Regions from separate parts of the Kribbella sp. NPDC056861 genome, predicted to be linked through region 1. Evidence: riboswitches for the same ligand, from Rfam matches in the RefSeq annotation. Region 1 holds a riboswitch; the other holds the start of a gene.
The links. Region 1 has a riboswitch for cobalamin ahead of AB0P21_RS28905 (ABC transporter substrate-binding protein). Riboswitches for the same ligand answer to the same signal wherever they lie in the genome.

Region 1 (5,233 bases):
CCGCGGCCGACCGATCCGACCAGGTAGACCACGACGGTGGCGACCAGCGCGCCGCCCATCGCGAACCAGACATAGCCGTTGAGCGACTGCACCCCGAGCAGGCTGATCGCCGCCACGATCGCCAGCGCCGCACCCGCGTTGACGCCCAGGATGCCCGGATCGGCGAGCGAGTTGCGGGTGATGCCCTGCATCACGGCACCTGACAGGCCGAGCGCCATCCCGGCCAGCAGCCCGACGGCCGTCCGCGGGAACCGCAGGTAGCGGATCACCCGGTCGGTGTCGGAGCCGGTGAAATCCGCCGCCGCGACGTACACGTCATGAGGCCCGAACCACTGGTTGCCGGCCAGCATCGACAGCAACGCGGCCGCCAACAGGACGGCCACCGCGACGAGCAGACCGGCCGACCGGGCGCCGCCACTGCGCAGCAGGGCCGGCTCGGACCTCACTTGACCAGGTCGGGGTGGATGATCTTCGCGATCAGCTCGGTCGAGTTGGCGCCGCGGACGCCGGCCGAGTGATGCGCGAACAACCACGGCAGGACGTGCTTGTTCCTGACCGACTTGAGGTTGGCGTAGGCCGGGTTGGCCAGCATCTTCTGCACGTCAGGCTGGACCTTCGCCTCGGTCAGGCCGGCGTCGCAGCAACCGCTGATCAGGACGTAGTCGGGATCGCGCTTGATGAACTCCTCGACGCTGATCTTCACGTTCCGCTTCGAGGTCAGGTCGGCGAACGCGTTCACCCCGCCGGCCTGCTTGATCAGCACGGTGCCGAAGTCGGGCCCACCCGACACGGTCAGACCGCCGCCCTCGAGCCCCGGACGCAGGATCGCCACGGTCGGCCGGTCGGCGCCCTTCACCTTCGCCTCGACCGCCGAGATCCGCATCTGCTGGTCGGCGATCACCGCCTCGGCCTTGCTGCCCGCGTCGAAGAGTTTGCCGAGGTCGCGCAGATCGGCGTACACGTTGTCCATCGAGACCGTCGACGGGTCGATCGCCTCGTCACCCTTACCGTCCGCGGTCGGGCAGAGCGGACTGAAGATCCAGGTCCGGACGCCGAGCTCCGACAGACTCTTGCGGGTCCCGAAACTCCCGTCGCTGCCCGCGCTGGCGAACACGTCGTTGAACCCGGAGAGCACGAAGTCCGGCTCCTGGCTGAGCAGTTCCTCGCGACTCGGCAGGTTCTTGTAGTACTTGCGGTCCTGCTGCGCCGCGGCGTACTGCGGCAGCACCTCCGCGTCCAGGTACGCCGTACCGACCAGCCGATCGGAGATCCCCAGCGCGTGCGCCATCTCGATCGCCGGCTGGTACGCCGCGAACACCCGCTTCGGCGGTCCGTCGACCGTGACGTCGACCCCGCAGTTCTTCACCGTCACCGCGTCAGCGCCGGGCCCGGCTTTCGCCGCACCACCACAACCGGTGACCAGGGACAGTACGACAACAGCAGCAGCCAGCGTTTTCACGCGCGCCTCCAGCACCTCGTGGACGGTGTGACACGCCGTGGCCGGTCTCCTGGCTGACGGGTACTACGTCCAAGGGCCTGACCTTCCCAGCCAACTACAGCCAGTGGTCTCCGAATCCGGAACAACCCCAGAACATCCCGATCACAGTGGCGAGGGCCGCACCGGCATCACACCGATTTCCCGAACACCACGGCGGCTCAACCTAAGCACCCGCCGTGGACGCCGGGCTCAGCGGGTGTACAGGCTGGACATCGCGAGGGCGAAGGAGACCATGTCGTCCTTGTCGGCGGTGCCGGCCGGGAGGGGGACGAGGTCGATGATTTTGTCCGTGCCGACGCGGATCACGCCGCGGCCGGTGGCGGTGTCGACGTAGCCCTCGTCGCCGAGCGGGATCGGGAAGGAGGTCTCGAGTTTGCGGGTCGGGGCGACGACGGCTTCGGCGTCGGCGACCCGGCGGGCGGTCGAGTAGAGCACGCGGGTCTTGGTGATCCAGCCGCAGACGAGGTCGCCGGCGGGGGTCTCGCTGTCGCGGCGGATGGTGGCCTCGACGCCCATCACGTTCGCGGCGGTCTTGGTGCCGCGGTCGCATTCCTGCCGAGGGGGCGGCGGTGTGGTCGATGGCAGCCCGTCGAGCTGTTGAGCCGCCTCCTCACCCAGTACGACGTACTTCGCGAGCGTCGCGGGCGGCCCGCTGACCTTGACCAGCTTGCCGTTGAGCAGGAACACCACGAACTTGCTGGTCCCGAAGCCACCCTGGGCGACCGTCACCGGCTTGGCGGGCTCGCCCTTGGTGGCGTCGTAGGCCTTGCGCGCCGCAGCGAGGTCAGCCGGAGCCGAGGGGAACACCGAGATGCCGACCCGCAGTACGGGACCGGCGGGAGTCGTGCTGAGCCCTAGCTGGCATACGTCGTACGTCGGGAAGCCGAAGTCGGCAGGAACCTGCTTCGGGTCGATCTTCACCACGGGGACGGCTAGAGCGCTCTGGACGAGCGTCTGGTCCATCCGCATGCACAGGGTGTCGGCCACCTTGGAGGTCGGCGGCGTCCCCAGGGTCTCGGTCGGTGTGGCTGAGGGCGACTCGGTCGGCGTCGTACTGATCGAGACGAGCGGCGGCACGCTGGGAGCCGTCTCGCCGCCGGGACCACCGCAACCAGCCAGCAACGCAGTACTGCCGAGCAGGGCCACCACCGAACGAGTACGCATGATCACAGAGCCTACTTCTTCGGACTACTCGTGGCTCTCGACAAACTCCTTCGACTTGGCGATCGCGAAACCCCAGCCCTGCTGCAAGGTCGGCGACGGCGGCAGCGCGATCTCATCGGCATTGGTCACCACGTCGATCAGCACCGGCCCCGGAGTCCGGAGCGCCGCCTCGACCGCACCCTCCACCTCGCCCGGCCGCTCGACCCGGAAGCCGGTCAGCCCGATCGCTTTGGCCACCTCCGAGAAGTCCGGGTTCGCCAGCTTCGTCCCGTACTCCGGCAACCCGACCTGCTCCATCTCCAGCTTGACCATCCCCAGCCGCCCGTTGTTGAAGACGACCAGCTTCACCGGCAACTCGTACGCGACCGCGGTGATCAGATCGCCCAGCAGCATCGACAACCCGCCGTCGCCACAGAACGCGATCACCTGCCGATCCCGATCGACCGCCGACAGCCCGAGCGCCTGCGGCATCGCGTTCGCCATCGAGCCGAGGTTGTACGAGCCGATCAGCCGCCGGTCGCCGCGCATCCGGACGAACCGCGCCAGCCACACCGTCGACATCCCGGTGTCGCTGGTGAACACCGCGTCGTCGTCCGCGTGCCGGTCGATCATCGCGGCCAGCAACTCGGGCCGGATCCGGGCCTCCGGGTTGTCCACCTTGCGCCGCAACAACCCCTTCGGCTTGCGGTCGAAGGCAGGGTCGGTGAACTGCACCTGCCGCTCCCGCCAGGCGGCGTACGAGTGCAGCGCCTTGTCCAGATGACCCGTGTCGCTCTTCTGCTCCAGCAGCGGCAGCAACTGCGCCAACGTCGGCTGCGCGTGCCCGACCAACCCGTGGTCGACCTGCACCCGCCTGCCGATGTGGCCACCCCGCAGATCCAGCTGTACGACGGTCTTCCCGGCCGGCAGGAACTCGCGGTACGGGAAGTCCGTCCCGACCAGGAACAGCACGTCGCATCCGTCGAAGGCGACCTTGGTCGCGTGGTTGCCGAGCAGCCCGGACTGGCCGACCTCCTGCGGCAGGTTCTCCTCGAAGCCTTCCTTCGCCTTCAGCGTCAGCACCGCCGGCGCCGCCAACGTGCTCGCCAACTGCTGCACCTCGGCCAACGCATCGCGAGCCCCAGCGCCGACCAGCAAAGTCACGCGCTCGGCCGCATTCAGCACCGCCGCGACCTTCTGCAGCTCAGCCACCTCCGGAACCGTCTGCGACGCAGGCTCGTGGAACTGCGGCACCGGCGTGTCCTTCGGTACTTCGAGCCCGCCGACGTCCCCAGGAATCGACAGCACGGCGACGCCCCGCTCGGCCAGCGCCGCGTTGACCGCCTGCTCGATCAGCGCGGGCGCCTGCTCGGCGGTCGACACGGTCGCGCTGAAGACCGCGACGTCGGCGAACAGGACGTCGTTGTTGACCTCCTGGAAGAAGTTGCTGCCGATCTCCTCGCGCGGCACCTGCCCGCAGATCGCGAGCACGGGCACCCGCGACTTGGCGGCGTCGTACAGGCCGTTGAGCAGGTGGATCGCCCCCGGACCGACCGTCCCCATACAGACCCCGAGCCGCCCGGTCAGCGATGCCTGCCCGCCTGCGGCGAAGGCTCCCGCCTCCTCGTGCCGAACGCCGATCCACTCGACCCGGTCCTCGCGCCTGATCGCGTCGGTGACCGGATTGAGCGCGTCCCCGACCACACCCCACACCGACGTGACACCGTGCTCGGCCAACGACTCCACCAGCAACTCCGCGACAGTGCTCACTGCGATTCCCCTAAGGTCGAAAGACGTCCGGGTCTGCCTGTACCCAATCGCGAGCCCACGCCTTCGGCAGGTCCTGTACGCCGGCCAGCAACTGCCCCGGCGCCAGATAGTCGAAGAGCTCCGCGTAGCTCTCGGTCCGGGTGTGGTCGACCCGCCGGCGCAGCATCCGCGGCTCGAGTTGGTGCGGGCCGTCGAGCCCCATCGAGGCGATCACCTGCATCGCCTGCTGGACCGTCTCGCGCTGGTAGTTGGCGACCCGGCTGGTCTTGTCGGTGACGTCGAGCGCGCGCATCCGGCGTCGATCCTGGGTCGCGACGCCGACCGGGCAGGTGTTGGTGTGACAGGTCTGGGCCTGGATGCAGCCGGTCGCCATCATCATCGCCCGGGCCGCGTTGGTGTAGTCGGCGCCCTGCAGGATCCGCTTGACGATGTCGACGCCGTTGGCCACCTTCCCGCTGGCCCCGATCTTGACCTGGTCGCGCAGCCCGACCCCGGTGAGCGCGTTGTGCACGGTCAGCAGGCCCTCGGTCAGCGGCGTACCGACGTGGTCCTCGTACTCCTGCGGCGCCGCGCCGGTGCCACCCTCCGAGCCGTCGACCACGATGAAGTCCGGAGTGATGCCCTCGGCAACCATCGCCTTGCAGATCGCCAGCACGTCGGTGCGCGACCCGACACAGAGCTTGAAACCGGCCGGTTTGCCGCCGGCCAGCTCCCGCAACCGGGCGATGAACAGGACCAGTTCGCGCGGCGTCGAGAAGACCTGGTGGTACGCCGGTGAGACGACCTTCTGCCCGACCGGCACCCCACGCGCCGCCGCGATCT
Region 2 (5,233 bases), on a different contig from region 1:
TCTCGAGGTGATCCAGGAGGAAGGGCTGCTCGCCAACGCTGACACCATCGGCAAGCAGTTGATGACCGGCCTGCGTGAGCTGCAGCAGAAGTTCCCCGAGCAGATCGTCGACGTCCGCGGTCTCGGCCTGATGATCGGCGTCGAGTTCCGTACCGCGGAGCAGGCGGCCGAGGTCCAGCAGCGTGCGTTCGAGCGTGGCCTGTTGGTGCTCGAGTGCGGCGAGAGCTCGATCCGGATGTCGCCGCCGCTGGTGGTGTCGGCGGCCGAGGCGCAGACCGCGCTGGAGCTGTTCGGCGCCGCGGTCGCCGGATGACCGTGTTCTCTCGGGCCCCGGGCAACGACCTTCCGGTTGTTGCACGGGGCTCCGGCGCACTGCTGTTCGACACCACCGGCCGCCGGTACCTCGACGGCTCGGGCGGCGCGATCGTGGTCGGCATCGGGCACGGCGTCGAGGAGGTCGGAGAGGCGATCGCCCAGCAGTCCAAGCTGGTCTCCTATGCGCACGGCACCGCCTTCGCCTCCGCCGCGCTGGAGAACTACGCCGCCGCACTGGCTCCCCTGCTACCCGTCGACGATCCGCACATCTATCCGGTGTCCGGCGGCAGCGAAGCGGTCGAGACCGCGCTGAAGATGGCACGCGCCTACCACCTGGCCCGGGGTGAGGATCGGTCTGTGGTGATCGGCCGACAGGGCGCGTATCACGGCAACACTCGGGGCGCGCTAGACGTTTCCGGGCGGCCCGGGCTGCGGGCGCCGTATCTTCCGTGGCTGGGATCCGCGCGGCACACCACGACGCCGTACGAGTATCGGTGCGAGTTCCCGACGCACCCCGAAGGCTGTGGCCAGCAGCATGCGGAGAAGCTCGAAGCGCTGATCCTTGCCGAGGGCCCGGAAAATGTCGCGGCCTTCATTGCCGAGCCGATCTCGGGTGCAGCGCTCGGTGCCTGCGTGCCGCCCGACGACTACTGGCCCGCGATCACCGGGGTCTGCCGCCGGTACGGCGTACTGGTGATCGCCGACGAGGTGATGACCGGCTTCGGGCGGACCGGGAAGTGGTTCGCCTGTGAGCATTGGGAGGTGCGGCCGGACATCCTGGTCGCCGCCAAGGGCGCGGCGTCGGGTTACTGGCCACTCGGCTTCGCTGCTTGCAGTGGCGAGGTGCACGAGAAGATCGCCGGTTTCACCCATGGCTTCACCTACTCGCACCACGTCGTTGGCGCGGCGGCCGGGCACGCAGTACTGAAGGTGCTGCAGAAGCGCGACCTGATCGCAGCCTCAGCCAGACAAGGTGCAGCCCTCAAGTCGGCACTCGAAGCAGAGCTGGGCGATCACCCGGCCGTCGGCGACATCCGCGGTCTCGGGCTGCTCTGCGCGGTCGAACTCGTCGCCGACCGACCAACCCGTACGCCGTACGCACGGGCCGATCGCGTCGCCGAGCGAATAGTCGCTGCAGGCAAAGAAGCAGGTGTGCTGCTCTACCACTCCACCGGCTGTGCCGATGGCGTCTCCGGCGACCTCGTCCTGCTCGGGCCACCGCTGGTGATCACCGACGCTCAGGTCGCGGAGCTTGCTGAGCGCACGGCGATCGCAGTACGGCAGGTGACCTAGGGGCGGACCGGCGCCACCCGCGGCGGCGGGTTGGTGGTCGGGCCCGCGTTCTGGGAGAAGGACCAGCCCTCGAAGCTGCCGAGCGGAGGCTTGCGGGCGGAGGCGCCGGACTGGCTGTAGGTCCAGCTGCCGCCGTTCGGCGCGTGCCAGTACGACCAGTACGCGCTGGCCGGCGGCGTGTTGACGCACGGCTCGGTGGCCGCGGTCGGTTTGCCGTTGATCCGGCAGATGAAGGCCTTGCCCCACCGGTTGGTGCCGGTGACGACGAACCCGGCGTTCTCCAGCGCGGCCAGCCCCGTGGTCTGATCGCCCGGCGCACAACGGATCTCGGTCGCCCCGCCGAGGCCCTGGTAGTCGACGATCACGGTCACGCCGTTGGCGTTCGGGCAGTACCCCGCGCTGCCCAACCGGGTGACGGCCGCCTCCGCCGGTGCGTCCTCGACCGTGGCCGGCACCAGTGCGACGGCGAGCGCCGCCACCGTGGCCAACCCCGCCAGTATTCGCCGAACCTTCATCGGGCCCCACCCTTCTCACCGATCGACTGAGTGCCTAACTTATGCAAAAACTGTGCAGCCCGCATCTCGAGAGCAACTCCAGCGGGTACTGTGGTGATCGCAGTTGGTTCGTCCTGCCCGCCAGGTAGGACGTCGTAAGAGGGAACCCGGTGTGATTCCGGGACTGCCCCGCAGCGGTGAGTGGGAACGACCGCCGTCATCAGCACTGGGTCCTTGCGGACCTGGGAAGCGACGGCCACTAGGTGTCTGGCAACAGACGTGCCCGCGAGTCCGAAGACCTGCCACTGCCCATGGACGCTCAGCGTTCGTGGTCGACCTCGGTGACCTCGTGGGAAGGTCGCGGCGCGCATGTGACCATTCGACGGTCCGTGTCTGCTGTTCCCCTTCCGCGAGTCGCCTGGTCCGACGAGACGCCTCACGAAGGAGAGACGCTTGACCAGCAAGTCCGCAGCCGCGGCAGCACGGGCCACCGTGTACGGCTACCCCCGGCAAGGTCCCAACCGTGAACTGAAGAAGGCCATCGAGGGCTACTGGAAGGGCAGCGTCAGCGCGGACGCCCTCCGGCAGACCGCGAAGGACCTGCGCGTGGCCAATTGGCGGCGACTCGCCGCCGACGGCATCGACGAGGTCCCCACCGGCGACTTCTCGTACTACGACCACGTGCTCGACACCACCGCCCTGGTCGGCGCGATCCCCGAGCGGCACCGCTCGGCCGTCGCCGCCGACCCACTGGACGGCTACTTCGCAATGGCCCGCGGCACCCAAGAGGTGGCGCCGCTGGAGATGACGAAGTGGTTCGACACGAACTACCACTACCTGGTCCCGGAGCTCGGCCCGGACACCGTCTTCACGGCCGACTCCACCAAGCAGGTCACCGAGCTGCAGGAAGCCGTCGCGCTCGGCCTCGCTGCCCGCCCGGTCCTCGTCGGCCCGGTCACCTATCTCCTGCTGGCCAAGCCCGCTCCGGGCGTCGCCGACAGCTTCGAGCCGCTCTCACTGCTCGACCAACTCCTCCCCGTGTACGCCGAGGTGCTGGCCGACCTGCGGGCCGCCGGCGCCGAGTGGGTGCAACTGGACGAGCCCGCGCTCATCCAGGACCGCACGACCGACGAACTGGACGCCACAGCGCGTGCCTACGCGACGCTCGGCAACCTCACCGATCGCCCGAAGCTCCTCATCGCCTCGTACTTCGACCGCCTCGGCGAAGCCCTCCCCGTCCTGGCGAAGGCTCCGGTCGAAGGTCTCGCGATCGACTTCACCGGACCCGCCGAGGCCAACCTCGACGCACTGGCCTCGGTCGGCGGGCTGCGCGGCAAGCGGCTGGTCGCGGGTGTCGTCAACGGCCGCAACATCTGGATCAACAATCTGTCCAAGTCGCTCTCCACGCTGGCCACCCTGTTGGGGCTGGCCGATCGGGTCGACGTCAGCTCGTCCAGCTCGTTGCTGCACGTGCCGCTGGACGTCGCCGCCGAGACGGATCTCGATCCGGAAGTCCTGCCCTGGCTGGCTTTCGCGCGCCAGAAGACGGCCGAGATCGTCACCCTGACTCGCGGCATCACCGAGGGCACCGAGGCGATCGCGACCGAGCTCGCCGCCAACCGCGCGGCGCACGACGCGCGAGCCGGGTCGGCGCTGACCAACCGCAGTGAGGTCCGCGACCGGCTGACCGGCGTGACCGCGGCGGACAGTCGCCGCGCGACGCCGTACGGGGAACGGAGTGTGGCCCAGCGAGCGCGCCTGGGACTGCCCTTGCTGCCGACCACCACGGTCGGGTCGTTCCCGCAGACCAACGAGCTGCGCACCGCGCGGGCCGAGCTGCGGGCCGAGCGGATCGGCGTCCCGGAGTACGACGAGCGGATCCAGGCGGAGATCCGGGAGGTGCTCGCCTTCCAGGAGAAGGCCGGGCTGGACGTGCTCGTGCACGGCGAACCCGAGCGCAACGACATGGTCCAGTACTTCGCGGAGCAGCTGGACGGGTATCTCGCAACGCAACACGGCTGGGTCCAGTCGTACGGCACCCGGTACGTGCGGCCGCCGGTGCTCGCGGGAGACATCTCGCGACCGGAGCCGATGACCGTGCGCTGGTGGCAGTACGCGCAGTCGCAGACCGATCGGCCGGTGAAGGGCATGCTGACCGGGCCGGTGACGATGCTCGCCTGGTCGTTCGTCCGCGACGACCAGCCGCGCAGCGACACGGCTCGCCAGGTCGCGCTCGCGCTGCGCGACGAGGTCAACGACCTGGAGGCGGCCGGCGCCGCGGTGATCCAGGTGGACGAGCCGGCCCTCCGGGAGACCCTGCCGCTGCGGCAGGCCGATCGCGCGGCGTACCTGGCCTGGGGCACCGAGGTGTTCCGGCTGAGCACCAGTGGCGTGCGGGCGGACACCCAGATCCATACGCACATGTGTTACGTCGAGTTCGGCGACATCCTGAACGCGCTGGACGAGATGGACGCCGACGTGGCCAGCCTGGAGGCAGCCCGGTCGCATATGCAGGTCGCGCATGAGCTGAGCGATGCCGGCTATCCCCGCGAGGTCGGACCGGGTGTCTACGACATCCACTCGCCGCGCGTGCCCGGCACACCCGAGATCGTGTCGCTGCTGCAGAAGGGCCTGGCCGCGATCCCGGCCGAGCGGCTGTGGGTCAACCCCGACTGCGGGCTGAAGACGCGGGGCTGGGCGGAGGTTCGCGACTCCTTGCAGAACCTGGTGGCCGCGGCGCGCGCGGTACGGGACGAACTGCCGTCCTGACCCCTCTGACCGACCGGGACCAGCCTTTGTCGGAAGGCTGGTCCCGGTCTTCTGGTCTCAGCAGATTGACCGAATGTCGGACAATCTGCACCTCGGCCTCCTCAGCAGCGCGGTCGCCCCCTAAGCTCGGCCAGGTCCGAGCTCCGTGACCGAAAGGCTGACCTGTGACTGACCCGATCGTGCTCGAAGAGACCTATGGCGCGCACAATTACCACCCGCTGCCGGTTACGGTGGCGGCGGCGGAAGGCGTCTGGGTCACCGACACCTCGGAGCGGCGGTACCTGGACTGCCTGGCCGGCTACTCCGCGCTGAACTTCGGCCACCGGCACCCGGCGCTGATCGCCGCCGCCACTGAGCAGCTC

Region 2: it holds a riboswitch for cobalamin, as region 1 does, so the genes downstream of both, metE (5-methyltetrahydropteroyltriglutamate--homocysteine S-methyltransferase) here and AB0P21_RS28905 (ABC transporter substrate-binding protein) in region 1, are expected to answer to the same signal.

The regions. Positions count from the first base shown of each region.
Region 1 is NZ_JBFBNQ010000006.1:140,488-145,720, forward strand. Features, by position in the region: gene AB0P21_RS28900 (iron chelate uptake ABC transporter family permease subunit) at 1-446, opposite strand, end outside; gene AB0P21_RS28905 (ABC transporter substrate-binding protein) at 443-1,474, opposite strand; cobalamin riboswitch at 1,481-1,666, opposite strand; gene AB0P21_RS28910 (hypothetical protein) at 1,688-2,662, opposite strand; gene AB0P21_RS28915 (thiamine pyrophosphate-dependent enzyme) at 2,687-4,411, opposite strand; gene AB0P21_RS28920 (FMN-binding glutamate synthase family protein) at 4,422-5,233, opposite strand, start outside.
Region 2 is NZ_JBFBNQ010000002.1:728,022-733,254, forward strand. Features, by position in the region: gene AB0P21_RS10515 (aminotransferase class III-fold pyridoxal phosphate-dependent enzyme) at 1-313, shown strand, start outside; gene AB0P21_RS10520 (aspartate aminotransferase family protein) at 310-1,608, shown strand; gene AB0P21_RS10525 (hypothetical protein) at 1,605-2,123, opposite strand; cobalamin riboswitch at 2,211-2,424, shown strand; gene metE (5-methyltetrahydropteroyltriglutamate--homocysteine S-methyltransferase) at 2,556-4,871, shown strand; gene rocD (ornithine--oxo-acid transaminase) at 5,036-5,233, shown strand, end outside.